4 regions of the Serratia grimesii genome follow, and region 4 is predicted to be linked to each of the others. Evidence: predicted binding sites of a transcription regulator. Region 4 holds the regulator's gene; each other region holds the start of a gene.
What was found. Region 4 encodes CRP, which controls carbon source genes, mostly activating them, when cyclic AMP is high. Its sites were predicted from a motif close to ATGTGANNNNNNTCACAT; they were not measured.
Positions count from the first base shown of each region.

Region 1: SGBXF1_RS09290 (PTS sugar transporter subunit IIB) is a predicted target of CRP. The motif match lies at 2,813-2,830, and genes of this name have one in related genera.
Region 2: SGBXF1_RS00375 (PTS mannitol transporter subunit IICBA) is a predicted target of CRP. The motif match lies at 3,526-3,543, and genes of this name have one in related genera.
Region 3: mlc (sugar metabolism global transcriptional regulator Mlc) is a predicted target of CRP. The motif match lies at 2,291-2,308, and genes of this name have one in related genera.

Region 1 covers NZ_LT883155.1:1,964,912-1,970,854, reverse strand. The annotation lists gene celB (PTS cellobiose transporter subunit IIC) at 1-456, opposite strand, end outside; gene SGBXF1_RS09300 (6-phospho-beta-glucosidase) at 515-1,816, opposite strand; gene SGBXF1_RS09295 (PTS lactose/cellobiose transporter subunit IIA) at 1,809-2,135, opposite strand; gene SGBXF1_RS09290 (PTS sugar transporter subunit IIB) at 2,247-2,552, opposite strand; gene SGBXF1_RS09285 (MurR/RpiR family transcriptional regulator) at 2,961-4,103, shown strand; gene SGBXF1_RS09280 (hypothetical protein) at 4,345-4,575, shown strand; gene SGBXF1_RS09275 (AbaSI family restriction endonuclease) at 5,708-5,943, shown strand, end outside.
Region 2 covers NZ_LT883155.1:79,347-85,289, forward strand. The annotation lists gene glyQ (glycine--tRNA ligase subunit alpha) at 1-54, shown strand, start outside; gene glyS (glycine--tRNA ligase subunit beta) at 64-2,133, shown strand; gene SGBXF1_RS00370 (DUF3053 domain-containing protein) at 2,407-3,126, shown strand; gene SGBXF1_RS00375 (PTS mannitol transporter subunit IICBA) at 3,675-5,591, shown strand; gene SGBXF1_RS00380 (mannitol-1-phosphate 5-dehydrogenase) at 5,653-5,943, shown strand, end outside.
Region 3 covers NZ_LT883155.1:2,413,783-2,419,725, forward strand. The annotation lists gene SGBXF1_RS11465 (MFS transporter) at 1-1,075, opposite strand, end outside; gene SGBXF1_RS11470 (LysR family transcriptional regulator) at 1,350-2,240, shown strand; gene mlc (sugar metabolism global transcriptional regulator Mlc) at 2,400-3,617, shown strand; gene bioD (dethiobiotin synthase) at 3,784-4,455, shown strand; gene clcB (voltage-gated ClC-type chloride channel ClcB) at 4,452-5,732, opposite strand.
Region 4 covers NZ_LT883155.1:4,783,962-4,789,904, reverse strand. The annotation lists gene SGBXF1_RS22415 (YccS/YhfK family putative transporter) at 1-1,693, opposite strand, end outside; gene crp (cAMP-activated global transcriptional regulator CRP) at 1,748-2,380, opposite strand; gene SGBXF1_RS22405 (OsmC family protein) at 2,760-3,167, shown strand; gene SGBXF1_RS22400 (LysR substrate-binding domain-containing protein) at 3,170-4,078, opposite strand; gene SGBXF1_RS22395 (MFS transporter) at 4,274-5,464, shown strand; gene SGBXF1_RS22390 (amidohydrolase) at 5,470-5,943, shown strand, end outside.

The DNA.
Region 1 (5,943 bases), 2.3 Mb from region 4:
CACAAACAACCCCTGACTGCCGATAAAATTCATCGGCAACACACCTTTGACGATCTGCTCGGCAGCCCCTTTCACAGGCGCAAACAGCGTGTGTTGGGGAATCGTCATGATGAACGCCACCAGCGAAACAGCACCGGTACTCAGCGGGTCCATGCCACGGTATTTTTCCGCCAACCGGTAGGCAATACCAAAGCTGGAGATAATTGCCATGATGTCGTAGGTTGCCTTAACCGGGTACAGCAGTTTGTCCCGCCAGGCTGCACCAAACACCTCCCCCATCAGGTTGGCATAACTTGGGATCGGCAAATAGGCGAAGATCAGGAAGAACGACCCAATCAACATAAACGGCATATTGAGAATTATGCCGTCCCGCACCGACAAAATATGTTTTTGCCCTGCGATTTTTAACGCCGTCGGCAATACGTAACGTTCAAGAATGCTATTTAAACCCGCCATCATCCCCCCCTGCCCGGCAAAACCGGTTCTGTCGTGATTGTTATTATGGAATTTCGACTTAATTAAACTGCGGTAAATAGGCTTGGTTCAGGCTCAGCACCTCATCGAGCAAGGGTTGCGCAATGCCAACACCACCAATCAATGGATTCACGACCAGCGCCAACAGTGCACTTTGACGATCGCCATGCACTGCGGCCTCAATCGTCAGCCGTTCAAAATCTTTTACCTGCTGAGTCAACCCATTCATTGCCAGTGGCATCGGGCCAAAACTCAGTGGGTGTGCACCCTGCGCATCGATCACGCAGTTAGTTTCAATCACCGCATCGTCCGGCAGTCCCTGAATAGCGCCGTTATTGCGGGTGTTCACCACCAGCACCTTGCCGCTGTTGTTATGAATGGCACGGATCAACTCGACCGCCACCTCTGAATAGAACGCGCCGCCACGGAAGCTCAGTTGCTCTGGTTTCTTATCCAATGCCGGGTCGGCATACAAAGCAAATAGCTCCGCCTCAACTTTCATCACTTGCTCAGCCCGGGTCCCTTGCGCCGCAGCCGCTTCTATCTCTTCCTCCAGCATTCCCGCCGTTTGATAGAAATAGCGATGATATGGGCACGGAATCGCCCCCAGGGCCTGTAAAAAAGCGGGAGGCCACGGCAGGTCTTTGATGTTATTCATCGACAGTGTTTCGCCATTACTCAGCATGTCCAATACGTCGGCGGTGACATCCTTCCCGCTTTGCGTCACCTGGTGTACCCACACCATATGATTCAACCCGGCGAAACGCAGATCCACCTGATCGTGCGGCGCTTTCAGCATGTCGGCAATCATGTGGTGCATTGTGATTGGCACATTACACACCCCAATGATCTTCGCCTTGCTGTAGCGTGATACCGCTTCGGTGACGATCCCGGCAGGATTGGTGAAGTTGATAATCCAGGCATCTGGTGCGACCGCTTCTACCGTACGTGCGACCGCCAACATCACCGGAATGGTCCGCAGCGCTTTGGCAAAACCACCGACTCCGGTTGTCTCCTGCCCCAGACGTTGATATTTGAGCCCCAGACGTTCATCAGCAGCGCGGGCTGCCAATTGCCCCACACGGAGTTGAGTTAACACGAAGCTGGCACCACGAATGGCCGCTTCCAGCGAAAAATGCACCGAAACGACCACCTGTTCCAGCCCGTTACGCCTGAACATTCTTTTGGTCAGTTCGGCAATGATGCCCACTTTTTCACGACCGGATTCAACATCCACCAGCGCCAGCTCGGTCAATGGCACATCCTGATAATGTGCAATCAATCCTTCGACCAGCTCTGGCGTGTAACTACTGCCGCCACCAATTACGGTTATTTTAGTCATTGCCTGCCCCTTGAGGTAAACGACGATAAAGCTCGATCATGTCGGTGGCCAGATCCTGGATCAGCATTGCATTCATCAAATGGTCCTGCGCATGCACCAGAATTAAACTGACCGGTATTTTTCCACAGCCTTCGTCCATGCCTATCAGTTCCGTCTGCATGCTATGCGCCCGACCGATGCCAGACTTTGCTTCTTCCAGTTTGGCATCCGCAGCATCAAACTCACCGCGCCGTGCCAGTTGCAGTGCCGAAAGCAGCGAACTGCGTGCACTGCCAGCATGAACCAACAGCTCCATAACGCTCGTTTCCAAATCCATCATTACCTCCCCTCGCCTGATTCCAGGCACAGCAATCCCCGACGGATTAATAAAATAACCCGTTCTAAATCAATCAATAATAGGGTGTGAGGGGCTATGCCCCACAGGGTGTTATCAGCCCAACAGGCCCAGTGCCTTATCCAGCACCTTATCACCACGCATGGTGCCGTAATCCAACATGTCAATAACCGCGACGGTTTTGCCTAATGGGGCAGCCAGTTCCGAAAGCCGCGCATGTTCATATTTCACCTGTGGCCCCAGTAGCACAATGTCCGCCCTTTCAACGATGCGTTCAAAATCCGCTACGGGCACGGCTTCAATTTCGATATCCAAAGCACGTTTTTGTGCCTCGGTTTTCATTTTTTGTACCAGCATGCTGGTAGACATTCCTGCAGCGCAGCATAAGACGATTGTTTGCATTTTTTGGGTGTCCCGATTGTTACTAGCCACCTCGGCTGTGCAAATATAAAACAATGCTGTAACACGCTTGTAAATACCTTAGATCCATAGGATTTGATTATGTTTTTTACTTAATCCTTTAAAAACAAAATGTTAAATAAAAATTATCATGAAAATTTTTTTCAACGCTGTGATCAACGATTGAGTTTTATTTGGAGACAGAATTAAAAAATCCGTTTTATTCTTTAAAAACAGCAGGATAAATTATCAACAATTAAACGATGAGAGGAGCATCTCGTTTTCATGCAGGATGAATTGAAAATTATTTTCAGTACTTTATTCTTCTGTGTATTGCTTTATGCCGTGTGAAAAACAGGCTAGTTTGGAGCACAGATCGCCGATTGGCATAACAGAAGGGGCATTGCAGTCATGGATCTCGTTTACCACATTCAGTTTCGCCAAAGCCCGTTCAATCGCCAGGAAGCGAAAATTGCCCGGACCATCCTGGATAATCCCGGATTCACGTCAAAGGCAACCATTGAACAGTTGGCCGAACGTGCTGGTGTCAGTACCGAGATCGTCGCTCATTTTGCTCAGTCCCTTGGCTGCCAGGATCTTAACGACTTTATCTCTTTGATGCGTACCCAGCCCGTGCCGGCAAAGGCTGAAGCCGCGGTGGCTCAACCCGTATTGGGCGGCATGGATATCGCTTTCGCATCAGCCGCCTGTATCGGTAAGCTGCCTGGCGTCAGTTCTACAACGCTCAGTCGTTTTGCTAAATCCATTGGTTGTGAAGATATTGGCGACATTGTCTATCAGATCCGCGCACGCCAAAATCAGCTCAGCCAGCAGGAAGCAAAGGTCGCGCAAACCATTTTGGACGATATCGCCTTCGCCTCCTCCGCTACCATTGAGCTACTCGCCAGCCAGGCGGGTGTCAGTCCGGCAACTATCACGCGCTTTGCCAAAACTATTGGTTGTGATGATATTCGCGATTTGCGAATGAAATTGGCCCAGGCCAGCGTCAGCGGTTCACGCTATTTAACCGCGCAAACGGCCCCCAATGGACCACCGCGCCTGTGGCTGCAACGCGTTAATGACATAGAAACCACGTTGCATCAGCAACTGCAGCAGGTAGAGCATGCTGCATTGATCGAAGCCTGCCAACAATTAAGCCAGTCCAAAAGTGTGCATATTTTTGGTGTAAATAGCATGGCGCTGTACGTCAATGAATTGCAGCAACGCTTGGTCGGACTTGGCTATCCCGCCTTCGCCTGTCAGGACGCTGCGCTAATGCGGATGACAGCGTCCACACTTAGCACGCAGCAATGCGTAGTTCTGCTATCAATGAGTGGGGAAAACACTGATTTGCTTAACGCCGCAAAGCTGGCCGGCGCTACTGGAGCTTACCGTATAGCCGTGGCCCCAGCAGGCAGTACACTTGCCGAATTGGCCGATAAAGTATTGCCACTCAGTGGCGGTAGCGCTGCACGTTATGGACTGATGTTAACTCTCGACCTGCTGCTGGCGCATCTACTGCCTGAGAGCCTGAGCTCGCAGACGGAAGATTAAATCTGTATCTCTATACCGTTCAGTTCCTCCTCCGGCACGGCCCGCACTATGCGCATAACCTGAGGATTTTCCTAATTAGCCATCTGGATTGCCGTTACCTATTGATAGGAATATTCTTACTACGTTATCGTAAACCTTCCACATAGATATCAACCTAAGTGGAATTTGCAGGACTTTATTTTTATATGGCTTCTCTGCCAGCTTCGGCTGGCATTTTAAATTCCACCAGCGGTAAACTTTTATGATCGATTATTCCCTTTACGGACTCAGCGATAAAGATATCGAGACGTACCGTGAGCACATATATCATCTGGTCGGTAAAAGCGTCATTCAGGTGCTTTCTGCGAACACACCTATCAGCAAGCAAAGTATTCTCGCCTATCTGATCAAAGAGATCGAAAAACAACCCGACGACTACTGCCAAAAGCTGCACAGGGCAGCAATCGAAGTCATCGGTGTCACTGGACGCTAAGGAGCAGCATGCGCAAGTCGGATCTATGCACCATCATCTCCATCCTCGTCGTCGTAGCTATGATGTTAGTGGCGAACTGTAGTGCGGATGAGATTCCACTACTGGGGGGGAGTTAAGATCTGATGCTTAAAAAGGCAATATCCGGTTTTACATAACCGGATAGGGTCTTAATGACGTTATGTGGCAGGCTACATGCCAGGCTGACCACATCATAACAGCGTGGTGTGTTGGGAAAATGTACACGTTGACCAAACAATGCAGGCACGGAGTGAATCGTTTTAGATACGACGTCTTAAGCTCTGATGACTAACGGCATTCACCAGTAATCGAGTTTCTCCCCTGTGGGCAAATGTCAGAATGCTGAGGAATAACACCCAAGATTGATCCCAAAGGCCCTGAGCAACCAGATAGCATTAAAACAGCCAGCAAAAATAATCCCCCTCTCATCCGATTCCCCTTATCTTTTGCACTATTTGGTTATATATCACTTATCGCCAGTCGTCCTTAAAAAACGGCTCACTTTCATGTAAGAATCTGCGTCTCAAGGCAATTAACATTATGACTCTTATGCAGATTGCACAAGCTCATAGACCGGCGTTGTGAGGCGACGTCAGAAATGCTTATGGAATGACCGATAGCAACCATGATGGTACCTGCATCTGCTAGTTTGTGTAGACATAACCCTCTGTATGTAGAGGAAGTGGATATGGTGGGTACACTGAAGGATGTATGAATATGAGTGTTTAGGCTGTGAACATTTTTCTGATAATCACAACCTTGTCGATCTTTTCCGAGCCGTAAGTATAACCAATCAGGTACTGTGTAAAGTCAACCCCATCGGCTTAAAAAACACAGATTTTTTACCACCTTCCTCTAGGATTAGATACAATATACAGTCAGTAATACCCCAATAAATCACATGCGGCATTACTAACATCTAGGTGTACTTCTCAATGTGTAATAAGCAACATTGCCTATATTAGCCTAACTAATAATTACTCATTGCAATTTCCAATCACATTAATAATTACAATTAGTTACCGGTTAACATATAGGATTTACCAACCAGTAATCGCCGACTTCACCAGTATTTTCTTAAACAAACTGTTACTATCAACTCACCGATTATAACATGCATTATTTTAGTAAAATGATTACCCAATACGAATATATCGCTCGGCAACTCGCTAGAACCCACAACAAAAAACATGAACTGTATGCAGTAACTGGTGTTATTCATCGATTAAACCGGCATGATGTTAAATTCATCACTCAGCAGTATGTAAAACGCGATTCAGGACGTGCGCTAACAGACCTCTATTTCCCATTACTCAACTTGCATATCGAAGTAGACGAACCACATCACCT
Region 2 (5,943 bases), 390 kb from region 4:
TACGCTTCCCGCGAAGCGCTGGGCTTCCCAATGTGCAAAAAGAACAAGAACTAAGAGGCAGCCATGACTCAACAGACTTTCCTGGTGGAAATCGGCACGGAAGAGCTGCCGCCGAAGGCTCTTCGTTCACTGGCAGAAGCTTTTGCCGCGAATTTTACCGCCGAGCTCGATAACGCCAATCTTGAGCACGGCGAAGTGAGCTGGTTTGCCGCTCCGCGCCGTCTGGCGTTGAAAGTGGCTAATTTGAGCGCTGCACAGGCCGATCGCGAAGTCGAAAAACGCGGTCCGGCGATTGCTCAGGCGTTTGATGCTGACGGCAAACCAAGCAAAGCAGCCGAAGGTTGGGCACGCGGTTGTGGCATCACCGTCGATCAGGCCGAGCGCCTGGCGACCGACAAAGGTGAATGGTTGCTGTATCGCGCCCATGTTAAAGGCCAGTCCGCACAAGCGCTGCTGGCGGGCATGGTTAGCAGTTCGCTGGCCAAGCTACCTATCCCGAAACTGATGCGCTGGGGTGATTCCGACGTGCAGTTCGTGCGTCCAGTGCACACCGTGACGATGCTGCTGGGTGCAGAACTGATACCAGGTACCGTGCTGGGCATTGATTCTGCTCGCACGATTCGTGGTCATCGCTTCATGGGTGAAGCTGAATTCACTATCGACAACGCCGATCAATACCCGCAGATCCTGCAGGAGCGTGGCAAGGTTATCGCCGATTACGATACGCGCAAAGCGCTGATCAAGCGTGACGCTGAACTGGCGGCGGCGAAAATTGGTGGTAAAGCCGATCTGAGCGAAAGCCTGCTGGAAGAAGTGGCCTCGTTGGTGGAATGGCCGGTGGTGCTGACTGCCAAATTCGAAGAGAAATTCCTGGCGGTACCGGCAGAAGCGCTGGTGTACACCATGAAGGGCGACCAGAAGTATTTCCCGGTGTATGACGCGGCGGGCAAACTGATGCCGAACTTTATCTTCGTGGCCAATATCGAATCCAAAGATCCGCAGCAAATCATCTCCGGTAACGAGAAGGTTGTGCGTCCGCGTTTGGCCGATGCCGAATTCTTCTTCAACACCGACCGCAAAAAACGTCTGGAAGACAATCTGCCGCGTCTGGAAACCGTGCTGTTCCAACAGCAACTGGGGACCCTGCGTGACAAGACTGACCGTATTCAGGCGTTGGCGGGCTGGGTTGCCGGCCAGATTGGTGCTGACGTCAACCACGCTACCCGCGCGGGCCTGCTGTCGAAGTGTGATCTGATGACCAACATGGTCTTCGAATTCACCGACACCCAGGGCGTGATGGGTATGCACTACGCGCGCCATGACGGCGAAGCGGAAGACGTTGCCGTTGCGCTGAACGAGCAGTACCAGCCGCGCTTTGCCGGTGATGCACTGCCGGAATCGCTGGTGGCTTGTTCGCTGGCGATCGCCGACAAGATGGACACCCTGGCCGGTATTTTCGGTATTGGGCAACATCCGAAAGGTGATAAAGACCCGTTTGCGCTGCGTCGTGCCGCATTGGGTGTGCTGCGTATTATCGTTGAGAAGAATCTGTCGCTGGATCTGCAGACGCTGACCGAAGAGGCTGTGCGCCTGTACGGCAGCAAGCTGACCAACACCAAGGTTGTCGACGAAGTTGTTGAGTTCATGCTGGGTCGTTTCCGCGCTTGGTACCAGGAAGAAGGCCATGCGGTCGACACCATCCAGGCGGTGTTGGCTCGTCGTCCGACCAAACCGGCTGACTTTGATGCACGTGTGAAAGCGGTGACGCACTTCCGTACGTTGGAAGCCGCGGCAGCGCTGGCTGCGGCTAACAAACGTGTCTCTAACATCCTGGCTAAGTCTACTGATACGCTGAATGACCGCGTACACGCCTCGGTATTGAAAGAAGCGGCTGAAATCCAACTGGCAACCCATCTGGTGGTGTTGCGCGATAAGCTGGAGCCGTATTTCGCTGCAGGCAATTATCAAGATGCGTTGGTAGAGCTGGCCGATCTGCGTGAGCCGGTTGATGCCTTCTTCGATAACGTGATGGTGATGGCAGAAGACGAAGCGGTGCGTGTGAACCGTCTGACGTTGCTGAGCAAGCTGCGTGAGTTGTTCCTGCAGGTGGCGGATATTTCCGTACTGCAGTAAACCGTTCTGTTGTGAAAAGGCGCCTTAGGGCGCCTTTTTTATTGCGGTCGGCACGCCCTCCGTTTTCTCCTTCGGTGCTGCTAATAGTTCGTCGACGTGGGGAAAGGCTTGGTTTCAATTGCTGCTGTTACCCTCTATTGCCAAAGAATAGCCCCTGAACGGTGAATCGCGTATCGGATCGTACTCAGTTGATCTATTCTTATAGGCGCAAGGAGTGCAGCAAAAGGGACGGAGTCCGATGAAAAAGCAGGTTTATAACAGGAGTTATGTCACATGGCGGTAGGGATCCAGAGCAGGAGTTTCGCGCGTTGGTTGGCCCCGGTATTGGCATTGTTGGTGGTCATGCAGCTGACTGCTTGCGGCGATAAAGAGCCGGAACAACGCAAGGCGTTTATTGATTACTTACAGAATACGGTGATGCGCAGCGGCGCGAAAATCCCGACGCTGAGCGAAGATCAAAAACAGAAATTCGGTAACTATGCCGGGGATTACGCCATTTTGGTCGGTTTTTCCCAGCAATTGTCCAAGTCATTGGATGCCAGCCTGACACCGGCGTTGGATCAGATTAACCAGATCCGCACCGCGCAGGACTACATGAGCAAACGTGATACGCTGCAACAGTCCGTTGGGGCGCTGAACCTGCTGGGGCAGCAGATTCAGTCGGCGAAGTCACAAGCGGATACCGCACGGGCAGCACTGAAGCAACCCGACGATCTGAAAGCCGTGTATAACCAGGCTTATGACAAGATTGTCACCGGGCCAGCCAATGCGCTGATGCCAGTTATCCCGACCACCGCCAGTTTCGTCCAGGATCTGGTCCAGGTCGGGGATTTCCTGCGTACTCAAGGTAATCAGGTGAGCTTCAACAATAACGGCGTGCAGTTCCGTACTTCCCAGCAGGCAACGCAGTACAACACCATGATGTCGAATCTGGTGGCTAAGCAGCAGGATTTACTGAATGCGCAGAAAACCGTCTCAAGCGTGACCCAGTAATAGTGTAAAGGCAGAAGCCGATGTTTGGCTTCTGCCTTTCTGTTCCGACAGTTCCCTTCCAGTCTTTCCAACAGCTTGCTCACTTCTTGTGCGACGCTTCTGTACTACACTTCAATTAATCATCGTTTTTTCGACATGTAGTTTTCTTTCATTCATCGCACAGCGATTTCCCGACAGGATGAATGCTCACAGGGAAGAAAGCCCTTAGAACAGGATTCGGTCATCACTGACAAATAAATTGTGATTTACATCACAATTTAAAAACAAACACGCATCAATTAAATGTGACTTAAATCACGTTTTTGTTGGATTTAAGCGAGTTTTGTCTCTTTTGTGGTTTTTTTACACTGAGTAAATGTGATCAAAGTCACTATAAATGGCCTATTGGTGGGGTTATTAGTGTGATTATGATCACAAAAAATCCGTGAAGTTCGCGCGGTAAAAACAGCGTGATAGAGTCCATTTCGCATACAGCATCAACACGGCTGGATCGTAACAACAATAATCACGCGCTCTATTGTCAGCGCGTAACAATAGGGGTGTGTTTTATGTTTTCACCAGACATCAAAGTCAAAGTTCAAAACTTTGGCCGCTTCTTAAGCAACATGGTGATGCCCAACATTGGCGCATTTATCGCCTGGGGTATCATCACTGCGTTATTCATTCCTACAGGTTGGCTGCCTAACGAAACCTTAGCCAAGCTGGTTGGCCCAATGATCACCTATCTGCTGCCGTTGCTTATCGGTTTCACCGGTGGCCGGTTGGTAGGGGGCGATCGCGGTGGGGTGGTCGGTGCGATCACCACCATGGGCGTGATCGTCGGGGCTGACATGCCGATGTTCCTCGGCGCGATGATCGCGGGTCCGTTGGGTGGCTGGGCGATAAAGCATTTTGACCGCTGGGTAGACGGTAAGATCAAAAGCGGTTTTGAGATGCTGGTGAACAACTTCTCTGCTGGCATTATCGGCATGCTGCTGGCGATTCTGGCCTTCCTGGGCATAGGTCCACTGGTCGAAGTGCTGTCGAAGCTATTGGCAGCGGGCGTGCATGTGATGGTGGTGAACAACCTGCTGCCACTGGCGTCTATCTTCGTCGAACCAGCGAAAATCCTGTTCCTGAACAACGCTATCAACCACGGCATCTTCTCGCCACTGGGCATCCAGCAGGCGACCGAGGCCGGCAAATCTGTCTTCTTCCTGATTGAAGCCAACCCAGGCCCGGGTATGGGCGTGCTGATGGCCTACATGTTCTTTGGTCGTGGTAGCGCCAAGCAGTCTGCTGGTGGTGCGGCGATCATCCATTTCCTGGGCGGTATCCACGAAATCTACTTCCCGTACGTGCTGATGAATCCACGCCTGCTGCTGGCGGTGATCCTGGGCGGTATGACCGGTGTGTTCACCCTCACCATGCTGAACGGCGGTCTGGTGTCCCCAGCCTCACCGGGTTCCATCCTGGCGGTACTGGCGATGACACCAAAAGGTGCTTACTTCGCCAACATTGCGGCAGTGTGCGCAGCCTTCGCGGTGTCCTTCGTGGTCTCCGCCTTCCTGCTGAAAACCTCAAAAGTGAAAGAAGAGGATGATCTGGAAGAAGCGACTCGCCGTATGCAGGAAATGAAATCTCAGTCCAAAGGCGGTGCGGCGGCTCACGCAGCGGTAGATGGTGACCTGACGACAGTGCGCAAAATCATCGTCGCTTGCGATGCAGGTATGGGGTCCAGTGCGATGGGTGCTGGGGTGCTGCGCAAGAAGGTGGCGGACGCTGGGTTGAAAAACATTTCGGTGACCAACAGTGCCATCAACAGCCTGCCGGATGATGTCGATCTGGTGATTACTCACCGTGATCTGACTGAGCGTGCGATGCGTCATGCGCCACAGGCACAGCATATCTCGCTGACCAACTTCCTCGACAGCAAGCTGTACAGCGATCTGACCGAGCGTCTGGTGGCGGCCAACAAAACCACCGATAACCAACAGAAAGTGATCAGCACGCTGGACGATAGCTTTGAAGCGAGCGAGCAAAACCTGTTCCGCCTTAGCGAAAGCAACGTGTTCCTTAACCTGCACGCCAGCGACAAAGAGCAGGCAATCCGCTTTGCCGGTGAGCAGTTGGTCAAAGGCGGCTATGTTGAGCCGGAATACGTCCCTGCGATGCTGGAACGCGAAAAACTCACCTCTACTTACCTGGGCGAGTCGATCGCCGTACCGCACGGCACCATCGAAGCCAAAGACCGGGTACTGCGCACCGGCGTGGTGTTCTGCCAATACCCGCAGGGCGTGCGTTTCGGTGATGAAGAGGATGAGGTTGCGCGGTTGGTTATCGGCATCGCCGCACGCAATAACGAACACATCCAGGTGATTACCAGCCTGACCAATGCACTGGATGACGACGGCGTCATCGAACGGCTGGCAAATACCACCAGCGTGCAGGAAGTGCTGGATCTACTGGGCGGCAAGAAAGCCTGATAACAGAATCATTTTAAGGGGTGCAGCTTGCTGCACCCTTCGACATTAGAAAGGTAGGACTATGAAAGCATTACATTTCGGTGCGGGAAATATAGGGCGTGGTTTTATCGGCAAGCTGTTGGCGGATGCGCACGCCGAACTGACCTTTGCCGACGTTAACCAGACGGTGCTGGACCTGCTGAACAGCCGCAAAAGCTATCAGGTCCACGTGGTCGGCGAACAGGCCCGGGTCGAACAGGTCAACAATGTCAGTGCAGTGAACAGCGGCAGTGACGAGGCGGTTGCGCTGATCGCCGAAGCAGATATTGTGACTACCGCCGTGGGGCCGCAAATTCTGGCTAAAATTGCCGGG
Region 3 (5,943 bases), 2.4 Mb from region 4:
CCCGGCGAGCGCGACGGCCGATCCAACTACTGGCGACAGAGTGGGCGGCAAAGAAACCCGCAGTGAACAGCATCATGCCAATAAAAATAACCGCTACCGGAGCCAGGGCAGTGATCAGAATCCCGATCAGCATAATCAGCGTTGAAACCAGCAGCACGGGCCCGCGACCAAAACGGCTGGTCATGGCACCGGCTTTCGGTGAGCTGTATGAACCGGTCAGATACACCACCGACAGCAGGCCGACAATCGCTTGGCTGAGATGGTAAGGGTCCGACAGCAGGCGGTAGCCGATATAGTTAAACATGGTCACGAAGCTGCCCATCAGTAGAAAACCTTCGGCGAACAGCAATGGCAGCCCCTTGTCGTGCCAATGCAGACGAAAGTTGATCAGCAAGGTGCGTGGACGCAGTGAACTGGCGCGAAAATGCGTTGAAGCGGGCAAAATACGCCAGAACATACAGGCGGCGGCCAGGGCAAATAATCCGATTACGGCCAGTGACACACGCCAGGAGAAGAAATCGGTCAGCACCCCAGTCACCAAACGACCACTCATACCACCGATCGAGTTACCGCTGATATACAACCCCATTGAAAAAGCGACGAAGCTAGGATGGATCTCTTCGCTCAAATAGGTCATGCCGACGGCAGCGACACCGCTCAGTGAAAGCCCTATCAACGCGCGCATCAGCAGGATGCCTTGCCAACTGGTCATAAAGGCGCATATCAGGGTGCAGATTGCCGCCAGCAGCAGTGCCACAACCATGACCGGTTTGCGACCGATGGCATCAGAGAGTGGGCCGGTAAACATCAGGCCGAGTGCCAACAAGCCGGTGGAAACCGACAATGACAGGCTACTTTCGGCGGGGGAGATGCCAAAGTCTTGCGATAAAACCGGCAGAATCGGTTGCACACAATATAGCAAGGCGAACGTCGCCAGACCGGCAGAAAACAACGCTAGCGTGACACGTATAAATTGCGGCGTTCCGCGTTCGATGTAGGGAAGTTTGTTCAGGGTGGAACGTTGGGTTTTTGGCGCAGCAGCCGCATCGTCGTTGGCGGCTAGCGTCGACGGCATACTGGCCGTAGAACGCACAGGGGTTGTCACAGTTTTTCCTTACCGAACTTGGTGTGATTGATACCCGTCATCTTTCAAATTACAGCGTTGTTACCTGCATTCGCTTACGCCAGTCGCTTACTCAAGTAAGCGTTTGGGGATGTGCGAGCTGGGCGCCTGGCTGCAACTTGAAAGCTATTGGGCATATATCAGCATTTAATGAGTTAACAAAATCATAGGGAGAGGGCAGTTTTTTGTCTAATATATTAATAATTAAAATTGAGATGTTTAAAGTATGAATATTGAGTTGAGACACCTGCGTTATTTTGTCGCCGTGGCGGAAGAATTGCATTTTGGTCGTGCAGCAGAACGCTTGCGGATTTCACAGCCACCGCTTAGTCAGCAAATCCAGGCGTTAGAAGAAATGGTTGGTGCGCGTTTGTTGGCACGTAACAACCGCAATGTCAGCCTGACGCAGGCGGGAGAAATGTTCCTGAAAGAAGCTTATCAGGTACTCGATCAGGTCGGCCGGGCGGCGGAGAAAGCGGCCCGTTTGGAGCGCGGGGAATTGGGGGAATTAACCATAGGTTTCACGTCTTCAGCCCCTTTTATCAGCGTCGTATCGCGTAGCTTGCGGGCTTTTCGGCAACAACACCCACAGGTGCATATTAAAATGCGCGAAGTAAACACCAAACAGCAGATCGAACCCTTGCTCAATGGTGAGCTGGATCTGGGTGTTATGCGTAATACGCGTTTACCAGACGCATTGAAACATCAGCTTTTGCTGTGTGAGCCGTTGGTGGCCGTGGTGCCGGAAGGGCACCCGTTAACCTATGTTGCACCAGGCACATTGCGCTTCCAACATTTAGCCGAAGAGCCTTTCGTGTTTTTCTCACGTGAGGTAGGCACCGCGCTGCATGACGAAATTTTATCCTTGCTGGCCAAAGCGGGGATCATCCCTTACATCACGCAGGAGGTTGGCGAGGCGATGACCATTATCGGTCTGGTGTCTTCCGGATTGGGTATTTCTATTCTGCCGGCGTCTTTCGCACGCGTTAAAATCGACGGGGTGCAATATTTGCCGTTGGCAGAACCGGACGCAATGACGGAAGTGTGGCTAGTGCACCATCGACAAAGGCCATTGACCGCAGCGGCCAAATCGCTGATGACATTGCTGTTAACCTGAATGTCTGGCTGGGTAAATAAAACACAATCCGCAGTGAAAGTGGGGTGAATTTGTGCAGCAAATCACATAACGAATCAAATAGTTGACGCTGTATTACAAAAGCCCCACCATAGCCGATAGTCTTTATTTAGAAGCGCGAAAAATAGTAGGAGCAGGTTTGTGATTGCTGTTGGGCAGCCTGGGCATATTGATCAAATCAAGCAAACAAATGCAGGGGCAGTTTATCGGTTAATCGATCAACTGGGCCCCATTTCGCGTATTGAATTATCCAAACGCGCGCAGCTCGCCCCCGCCAGTATCACCAAAATCGTTCGCGAACTGCTGGAAGCGCATCTGGTTAAAGAAACCGAATACCAAGAAGTCGGCAGCCGTGGCCGTCCTGCAGTGGGGTTGGTGCTGGACACTGAAGCCTGGCACTATCTGTCCGCTCGCATCAGTCGTGGCACCATTACGCTGGCGCTGCGTGATATCAGCAGCAAATTGGTGGTCGAAGAGCTGTTGCCTTTAGCCGCCGAGCATCCCGACCCCCTGTTAAAACGTATTCTTGGTGAAGTTGACCAATTCTTCATTCGTCATCAAAGCAAGCTTGAGCGGCTTACGGCTATCGCTATTACGCTGCCAGGCATGGTTGACGCTGTTTCTGGTGTCGTGCACCGCATGCCATTTTACGACGTAGAAGACATGCCCTTAGGTCCGGCGCTGGAAACGCGTACCGGTCTGCCGGTTTATCTGCAACACGACATTAGCGCCTGGACAATGGCCGAAGCCTTATACGGTGCATCACGCGGCAGCCAAAACGTAATTCAGGTGGTGATCGACCACAACGTCGGGGCGGGTGTGATCACCGGTGGTAGAGTCCTGCACGCCGGTAGCCACAGCGTGGTTGAGATTGGTCATACTCAAGTGGATCCTTATGGCAAACGCTGTTACTGCGGTAACCACGGTTGTCTGGAAACTGTAGCCAGTATCGAAAACATGCTGGAAATCGCGCAGCAACGTCTTGGCACGTCGATGAGTTCAAGTCTGCATGGCGCACCACTGACGGTTGAGTCGTTGTGTGATGCCGCGATGGCGGGTGATCAACTGGCGAAAGACATCATCCTTGGGGTTGGACACAGCGTAGGCCGGATTTTGGCTATCATGGTCAATCTGTTCAATCCGGAAAAAATTCTGGTCGGTTCACCGTTGAACCGGGCGGCGGACATTCTTCATCCGGCAATTGCCTCCTGTATCCGCCAACAATCGCTACCGGCTTACAGTGAGCATGTGAAGGTAGAATCCACGCAGTTCTTCAATAAGGGCACTATGCCGGGTGCCGCGCTGGTAAAAGAAGCGTTATATAACGGCTCTCTGTTGGTGCAGTTGTTGCAAGGATAGGCCATATATCCTCATTACCAATCAGTAATTCTTATCGTTTAACGACAAAAGGTTGAGCTACCTCAAGCCCCGTCGCCCCGGCATCCTCTAGACTTTTCCCGTTCGTCTCTTTCGCCGTCTTTGCGGTGATATTTTGGTTAACGGTGCATCTCGGGGCAATTAAGTCATGTTAACGCGTTTATTTGTTACAGGTACGGATACCGATGTCGGTAAAACCGTGGTTTCCCGCGCTTTGTTGCAGGCATTTGCTGCACAAGGCCGCTCTGTGGCCGGCTATAAGCCTGTTGCCGCACGCTGTCAGGAAACCAGCGAAGGCCTTCGCAATAAAGACGCTTTGGTTTTACAGACATCCTCAACCATGCCGTTGTCGTATCAAGAAATTAATCCCATCACCTGCCTGGAAGAGGTGTTTCACGCCCAGCCTACCGACGACATCAACTACGGCGTGATGAGCAGCGGTTTGCAGCATTTATCCGCGAAAGCCGATACCGTGGTGGTTGAAGGAAGTGGCGGTTGGCGTGTGTTGATGAACGACATGCGGCCTTACGCCGAATGGGTTATCCAAGAGCAATTACCGGTGGTTTTGGTGGTAGGAATTAAACTGGGTTGTGTTAGCCACGCATTACTAACCGCACAATCCATTATCAATGATGGTCTGCCTTTATTGGGCTGGGTGGCAAACCGCATTAATCCAGGTTTGGCGCACTACGCTGAAACCATCGAGGCGTTGCAGCAGCGCATTCCTGCGCCGCTGCTGGGGGAGATTCCTTATTTGCCGCGCGCTGAGCAGCGTGAGCTGGCGCATTATCTGGATATTACGCCTCTGCTGGGCCGTTAAGCATTGTGATAGACCGATACTGAACGTAAGCCACGTGACACGGTGGTTGCGATCACGCAAGCCAGCAAGATGCCAGGCAGCAGCGTATATTCGCCGGTCATTTCGAACACCATTAATGCAGCCATAATTGGCGCGTGGGTGGTTGCAGCCAATAGCGTGGCCATGCCGGTTAACGCCATCAGAAGCGGCACCGCACTGCCTAATTCCGGCCAAAGGGCACACAATTGCCCAACCACTGAACCGAGTGCAGCGCCAACAAACAGGGTAGGCGTGAACACCCCGCCAGGCGCACCGGAACCGCTACTGGCGAGTACAGCCAGCAACTTGCAGAGCAGAATCGCGCCAACCAATAATACCCCGGGCGGCGCGCTAAGCAGTGACTGCACCACGCTGTAGCCGTTGCCCCACACTTCAGGAAACAGTAACGAGAGTAATCCCACAATCAACCCACCGAGCGCCAATTGCAGTGGCGGCTTCAGACGCAATGAGCGGAAAGCATGGCCGGAAGCCGACATTGCCCATAAAAATAGCGGCCCGCAGACACCGGCTAATATGCCGAGTAGCGCCATTAGCAGATATTGTATTGGCCAAGGTGCGGGCAAGGGTTCGACCAAATACAGCGGCGCTTGGCCACCATTGAGCAGGTTGGTTACCAGCAGTGCGCTGACGGCGGCAATGACCACCGGGCCGAGAGAGGCCAGCATCAGTGTACCAAACAGTATTTCAGCGATAAACAAGCTGCCTGCCAGTGGTGCATGGTAGGCGCTGGCCATCCCGGCTGCAGCGCCGCAGGCCACCCATAGCTTCCACTCTTTCTCGTGAGTGAAGCGTTGGGCAAAGACCGACCCCACCAATGCTGCCAACAGAATCATCGCGCCTTCGCGACCGATAGCGCTGCCGCTCGATACCACCAGCAGTGAAGCCAGACATTTGACCAGACTGGCGCTGACGTCGAGTCGGCCGTCGCCCGTTTCGATCGCTTCCATATAATCGGTGGGAGCTATCTGCCGCTGGTGCTGATAACGCTGATAAATCCACAGCAGCAAGCCGGCGGCCAGGCCACCCAGTGCAGGCGTTAATGCTCTGCGCCAGCCAGGTAACGCGGCTGCGGCAGCCACCAGGCTGCCTTCACCATGATCAAGCAACAACCACTCTAGCCCGAGCATTGCACGGTGAAACAACCAAACCACCAACGCGGCGGCAATACCAAGAAAAATGGCAATAAACAGACGGCGCAGCAGGGCGCGATAGTGGTGCAGGTGGACCAATCGTTTCATGCGTCAATAAAATCGTGAGAAAAATGAAAGGTTCAGCTTTGCATTGTGCTTGGCGGCCCGACCGAAGGCCAGAGAATCTTTACAGATTCGCCGATAGCTTCGCGCTTTGTTGGTTATGTAGATAAATTATCCTGACTTACAGTGACACTGTCACTATGCGTTCAAATGGTGCGCTTTACGCCAGTAAAAACAGCTAAGTAGACTCAGATAA
Region 4 (5,943 bases):
CCTGCATCGCCTGATTCAATGAGGTGAAAAGCGCATTGTGCGCCTGATTGACCTGCATACGGGCATAGGCCAGTGCACTGGGGTCGGGTTCTTGCTCTTCCAGCAGCAAACGCAATGCCTGTTGATCGTTCTCCAGCGCCTGGTGGGCGTTTTTACGCAGCAAGCCGCTTTGCCACTGCGGCCACAACCAGATGGTGCTACCGAACACCAGCACACACCCAATCAAGGTATCGATCAGGCGCGGTACCAAGAAATGGGTGCCGTTTAGCGCCAGTAATTGCAAGGTGTAGACCGCTGTCACCGTAAAGCCAATCACCGCCAGCCCGTAGTTTTTACGCGAGACCAAGTAGGCGAGCAGAGTGATCACCAACATCACGCTGAGCGTTTCTGCCTCAGGCAGCTGCAATTGCAGCAGGCCAGCAGCGATCACCAGCCCGACCAAAGTACCGAGTGCACGGTGCTGGATACGTACCCGGGTGGCGTTATAGCCGTTCTGGCTCACCAGCATGATGGTCAACAGGATCCAGTAAGGTTTAGGCAGGTTGAAAACCATCCCGAGGCTACTGCCCGCAGCAAGTGTGACACCCAATCGCGCCGCATTGCGCAGGGCGTTGGATTTGAATGACAGATAGCTGACCAAGGCGGGCCAGAAAGGCAGGCGGTTTTGATTGGCCATCAAATCGCGACGGTAAAGTGGGTGCTGGGTGCGCAGCAGACGGGCGATGCGACTGAAATGGTAGTAACAGAACTGCCCAACCGGGTTGTCTGGGTGCTGCGTCGCCACTTTTTCTAGTGCCGCCAGTTCATTGTCCATATTGAAGCGCTGAGAATGCTGGTGATAAAGAATATCGTGCGCCACCGTGCGCAGGCGGCCGGCAATCACCTGTGCATTACGGCGGATGATCGCTTCGGCTTGGCTCTGTTCCACCAGTTTTTGCACTTCTTCCGGTAGATGCAGGCTGACGGTAATGTGTTCCTGCAAATCCAGTGCGACCTGAAAAGTACGCTGCAGGCGCTTTTGCTCGAGGTTACTGGCGTGCGGTAGAAAGTTAAGCTGCTGATACAGCAGGGTGATTAGATCCATCACTTTTTGCTGGCGCACCAACAGGGGCGGTAACGCGGTCTGTGGATCGGTATGTTGGGTCAGCAGCGAATATTTGGCTTCAAAGTAATCTGCCAGTTCCAGATAGAGCTGATTGAGCGACTCGCGCATCGGTTGCTCTTTCCACAGCGTGAACCAAAACCAGGTAAACAGGCCGTACCAGGCTGTGCCCACGACGTATAGCAACGGTGCGTGCCAAAGCGGAACTGTACCGGCCATGCTGAGAGAAAAGATGGCAGCAACCAGCGAGGCGGGTAGCAGGCGGGCATGTAACGGGCTGATTTCACCGCTTACGCCGAGGAGCAGCGCCAGGCCGAGCATCAGTACCGGCAACGGCAGGTGCCACAGCAATGCTTGCTGCAATAGCAGGCTGCTGAGTGCAAATAGCGAACCACCGACGATCAGGCGTTTGAAGAAGCGTTTGTGAGGGGTATCCAGCCCGGCAATATTACAGCAGGCAGGAACCAGAGAAAATAACAGTCCGTATTGCAGTTGGCCGATCAACAGGCCGAGTAGCACTGGCAGGCACAGCACCAGCGTTTGCCGCAGTGCGTAATTGACTTCCGGGTGGTAAATCAGTCGGCGCCACATGATGACTTGGGGCATAAAAAAACGGCGCGAAACATCGCGCCGTTTTTTCAGTGATTAACGCGTGCCGTAAACGACAATAGTTTTGCCGTGCGCGGAGATCAGGTTTTGATCTTCCAGCATTTTCAGAATACGGCCAACGGTTTCACGTGAACAACCGACGATCTGGCCAATTTCCTGGCGAGTAATTTTAATCTGCATACCATCAGGATGGGTCATGGCATCAGGTTGTTTTGCCAGGTTCAGCAGTGTTTGCGCGATACGGCCTGTAACGTCGAGGAAGGCGAGGTTACCCACTTTCTCAGACGTTATCTGCAGACGGTTTGCCATCTGGGCTGACAGGCGCATCAGGATGTCTGGGTTGACCTGAATTAGCTGGCGGAATTTCTTGTAGGAAATTTCAGCCACTTCACAGGCGGTTTTCGCCCTAACCCAGGCGCTACGCTCCTGACCTTCTTCAAATAATCCAAGCTCGCCGATGAAATCCCCCTGGTTAAGGTAGGACAAAATCATCTCTTTACCTTCTTCATCCTTAATCAGCACCGCGACGGAGCCTTTAACGATGTAGTAAAGCGTTTCGGCCTTTTCACCTTGGTGAATCAGCGTACTTTTGGATGGATATTTGTGGATATGGCAATGAGACAGGAACCATTCGAGAGTAGGGTCTGTTTGCGGTTTGCCGAGAACCATTCGCTGTTATCCTCTGTTGTTATCGCTGCCTTGTGTCACAGGGGTCAGAGTTCCCTGTAAAACCTGTTGTCGCCGTTGTTTTAATGGTGGCTATCAGCAGATTTTGAGGCGTGTCATAAATATACGCTGTCGCTCTAGCATATTAACTTGCCGGGAGAGCTGCAAGCTACATTCTGTTAACATACCGGTAAAGGAGCCTTTCCCTGGGAGTTTCCCTGAAATCAGTGTCCCGGAAAGATTTATTGCGGCTCTGTTTGTAGCACAGAGTGAGGCGGGTGTCTTGTGTTGTCTCGCTTCAGCATGATTAGCATCAGGTTCCGTTGCCAGTTTCTATGCGAAAGCGTACCCTGATTTTAAGAAATTAACCGGAGTGACCAGCATGCAGGCAAGAGTTAAGTGGGTGGAAGGGTTAACGTTTCTGGGTGAGTCCGCGTCTGGCCATCAGGTATTGATGGACGGCAATGCGGGCGATAAAGCGCCTAGCCCGATGGAAATGGTGCTGATGTCGGTGGGGGGGTGCAGTGCTATCGATGTGGTGTCGATCTTGCAAAAAGGGCGTAATGATGTGCGCGACTGCGAGGTCAAGCTGACTTCTGAACGACGTGAAGAAGCACCGCGTTTGTTCACCCATATCAACCTGCATTTTATCGTGACCGGTAAGGATCTGAGTGACAAAGTCGTTGAGCGGGCGGTGAACCTCTCGGCAGAGAAATACTGCTCGGTGTCATTGATGCTGAGTAAGGCCGCCAGTGTGACTCACAGCTTCGAGATCCGCGACGTAGCCTGACCCTACCAGCTGTAGCGTTGGCAATGGGTACGTAATAAATCGAGAAATCGCCGCGCCGTCACTGTCAGCGGCGATTTTTGCGAATACAGCACGCCATATTGCGCCTGTGGCAAAGTGTCGATAGGCAGGATTGCCAATTTTCCCCGCAAAGAGAATGGGTTGCTCATCGCCCGCGCCACGATAGTCAAACAGTCCGTTTCCAACACCATGTTCAGTCCACAGACTACAGAATCCGAACGAATCGGCGCATGGGTCAACTGTTGATAAAAGTTTCCGAGTACTGACTGTAATTGATGATAATACCCCATGTCGGTTTCCGGCAGCAGCCACTTGGCTTGCCGCAAATCATCCAGCGACGTTGCCTGCGCCAGCGGGTGCCCATCACGTGCGATAATGCAAAATGGCGCGTTGAATAACGGCTCATGACACATTTCTTCCAGCGGAAGTCCTGGGCTAACAGTGCCGACGACGAAATCCAGTCTCCCCTCACGCAAGGCCGGCAACAGAGTAGATAGCTGCGCTTCGCGGATTATCAGGTTGGCTTGCGGGAACTGACATTTGAACGCATCTACCAGCCCTGGCAGTACCGTAAGTGCCAGTAACGAAGAGCAGCCGATGGCGACGCTACCCTGTGAATGTTGATTGAGTTGCTGGATCTCATCGGAAGCGCGCTGCAATTCCTCCAGGATAAGCTGCATCCGCAGCGAAAAAGCACGGCCGGTTGCGGTTAACGTCATCCCTTGGCTACTGCGCAGAATTAACTGGGTTTCCAACGTTTGCTCCAGTTCGCGGATGCTACGGCTCACTGCGGGTTGGGATTGCCCCAGGGCGCGAGCCGCACCACGGATGCTGCCGCTGCGGATGACCTGTTGGAATACCTTTAACTGCTGCAACTTAGGTAAATAGCGCACTCATCCCCCCCTATCAGTAAAAAGCATCACCGCTTAAAAGATTGCATCTTACGCCGCCTGCGTAAAGCCTATAATTTCGCCATGTATGACTTAATTGGTTGTTATTAAAACTATAAAGTGACGAAGCGCACACTATTACCGCGTGCCCATTCTGTCGGGCATACACTGGGGCGATAACTTAAAGGAATATCAGCTATGAAAAATCGTTCGCTAATGATTTTTTTGCTGTTTGTGGGTTATGTAGTGGTTTACATCGACAAGAGTGTTATGGGTTTTGCGCTGTTGCCTATTGAACGAGAGTTTAATTTGCAGGCAGAGCAACTGGGCTATATCACAGGGATGTTCTTCCTGGCGTATTCATTGTTCCAGATACCGGCGGGTTGGCTCTGCGATCGTTTTGGCTTTAAGAAAGTGCTGTGCAGTTCTCTGTTTTTACTGGGGGGCTTTGCACTATGTTTCGGCCTGCTGGGGTTCGGTCTGGGCCTGCTGGTGACCTTCCGTTTCCTGTCTGGTATTGGTCATTCTGGATATCCAAGTTCATGCGCCAAAGCGGTCGTGGCCAATTTCCCTCTTGAGCAGCGCACGTTCGCGCAGTCTATTTTGTTGTCTTCCGCAGGGTTGGCAATGACTGCCGGGCCTCTTGTGGCCGTTTATTGTCTCGAACATATCGGCTGGCGCGGTTCGTTTTCTATGCTTGGCATGCTGGCCTTTATGATCGCTGCCTGTATTTTGTGGCTGGTACCAAATCCGCCTCAGGCAGAGCCAAAACAGCCCGGGTCGACGGGGAGTAATTATCGCACGTTACTGAAAAGCCCCATCGTGTTGCTGCTGTTCTTGGCGATTTTCTGCATCAATATTCCCTCCTACGGGCTAATGGCGTGGTTGCCAAAATTCCTGGTGCAACAGCGCGGTATGTCGCTTGGCCTTTCCAGCATGGTGGTGGCTGCGGGCGGGCTGGGGATCTGGATCTCCTCTCTGGCAACCGGTTGGCTGGTGGGGCGTTATTTGGAAGGGCGTGAGCCGCTGGTTATTTGCATTTGTTCACTGCTCAGTGCGCTGTGTATCTGGCTGGTATTTACCAGCGGGTCAGCGCTGGCCGCCAGCCTGTTCCTGTTCCTCGGTTATGTCTTCCTGATGGCGTCGTTTGTCACGGTGTTCACGTTGCCGATGAAACGGCTGCCGGTTGATGTGATAGGTGCCGCCATGGGGCTAATCAACACAGGGGGCACATTGGGTGGTTTTGTCGCTCCTGTTGTCATGGGATATCTGATCACCATCAGCAATGGCTATATGAGCACATTTATATTTTTGGCTATGGCGATGGTGGTTTCCGGATTGGTGATCTTGCCGTTGGCGGGTAAAGCACGCCAGTCGGCACTGAATTAAGGAGAATGAACATGAATATTGAAACGCTGTTGGCCGAGGTTGAACGAGATGTCGTACGCTGGCGTCGACACCTACATGCTTATCCCGAGCTGTCTTTTCAGGAAACGAATACCGCAGAGTATATCGCCGGTGAGTTGGCGACCTTTGGCCCATTGACGATCACCAGACCGACACCGAACAGTGTGGTCGCTGAGCTGCAAGGTGCTGCGCCGGGGCCATGTTACGCGTTGCGTGCGGACATTGATGCGCTGCCTATTCAGGAGGTGAGTGATGAAGCCTTCTGTTCGACCCGACCTGGGGTAATGCATGCATGTGGCCACGATGCGCACAGTGCAATGCTGCTGGGGGCTGCCAGCGTGCTGTGCCGCTTACAGGCTCAGATCAAGGGGTCGGTACGGTTTATCTTCCAGCACGCCGAGGAGGTGCCACCGGGTGGCGCGCAACAGCTGGTTGAACTCGGCGTGTTGGACGGCGTGGAG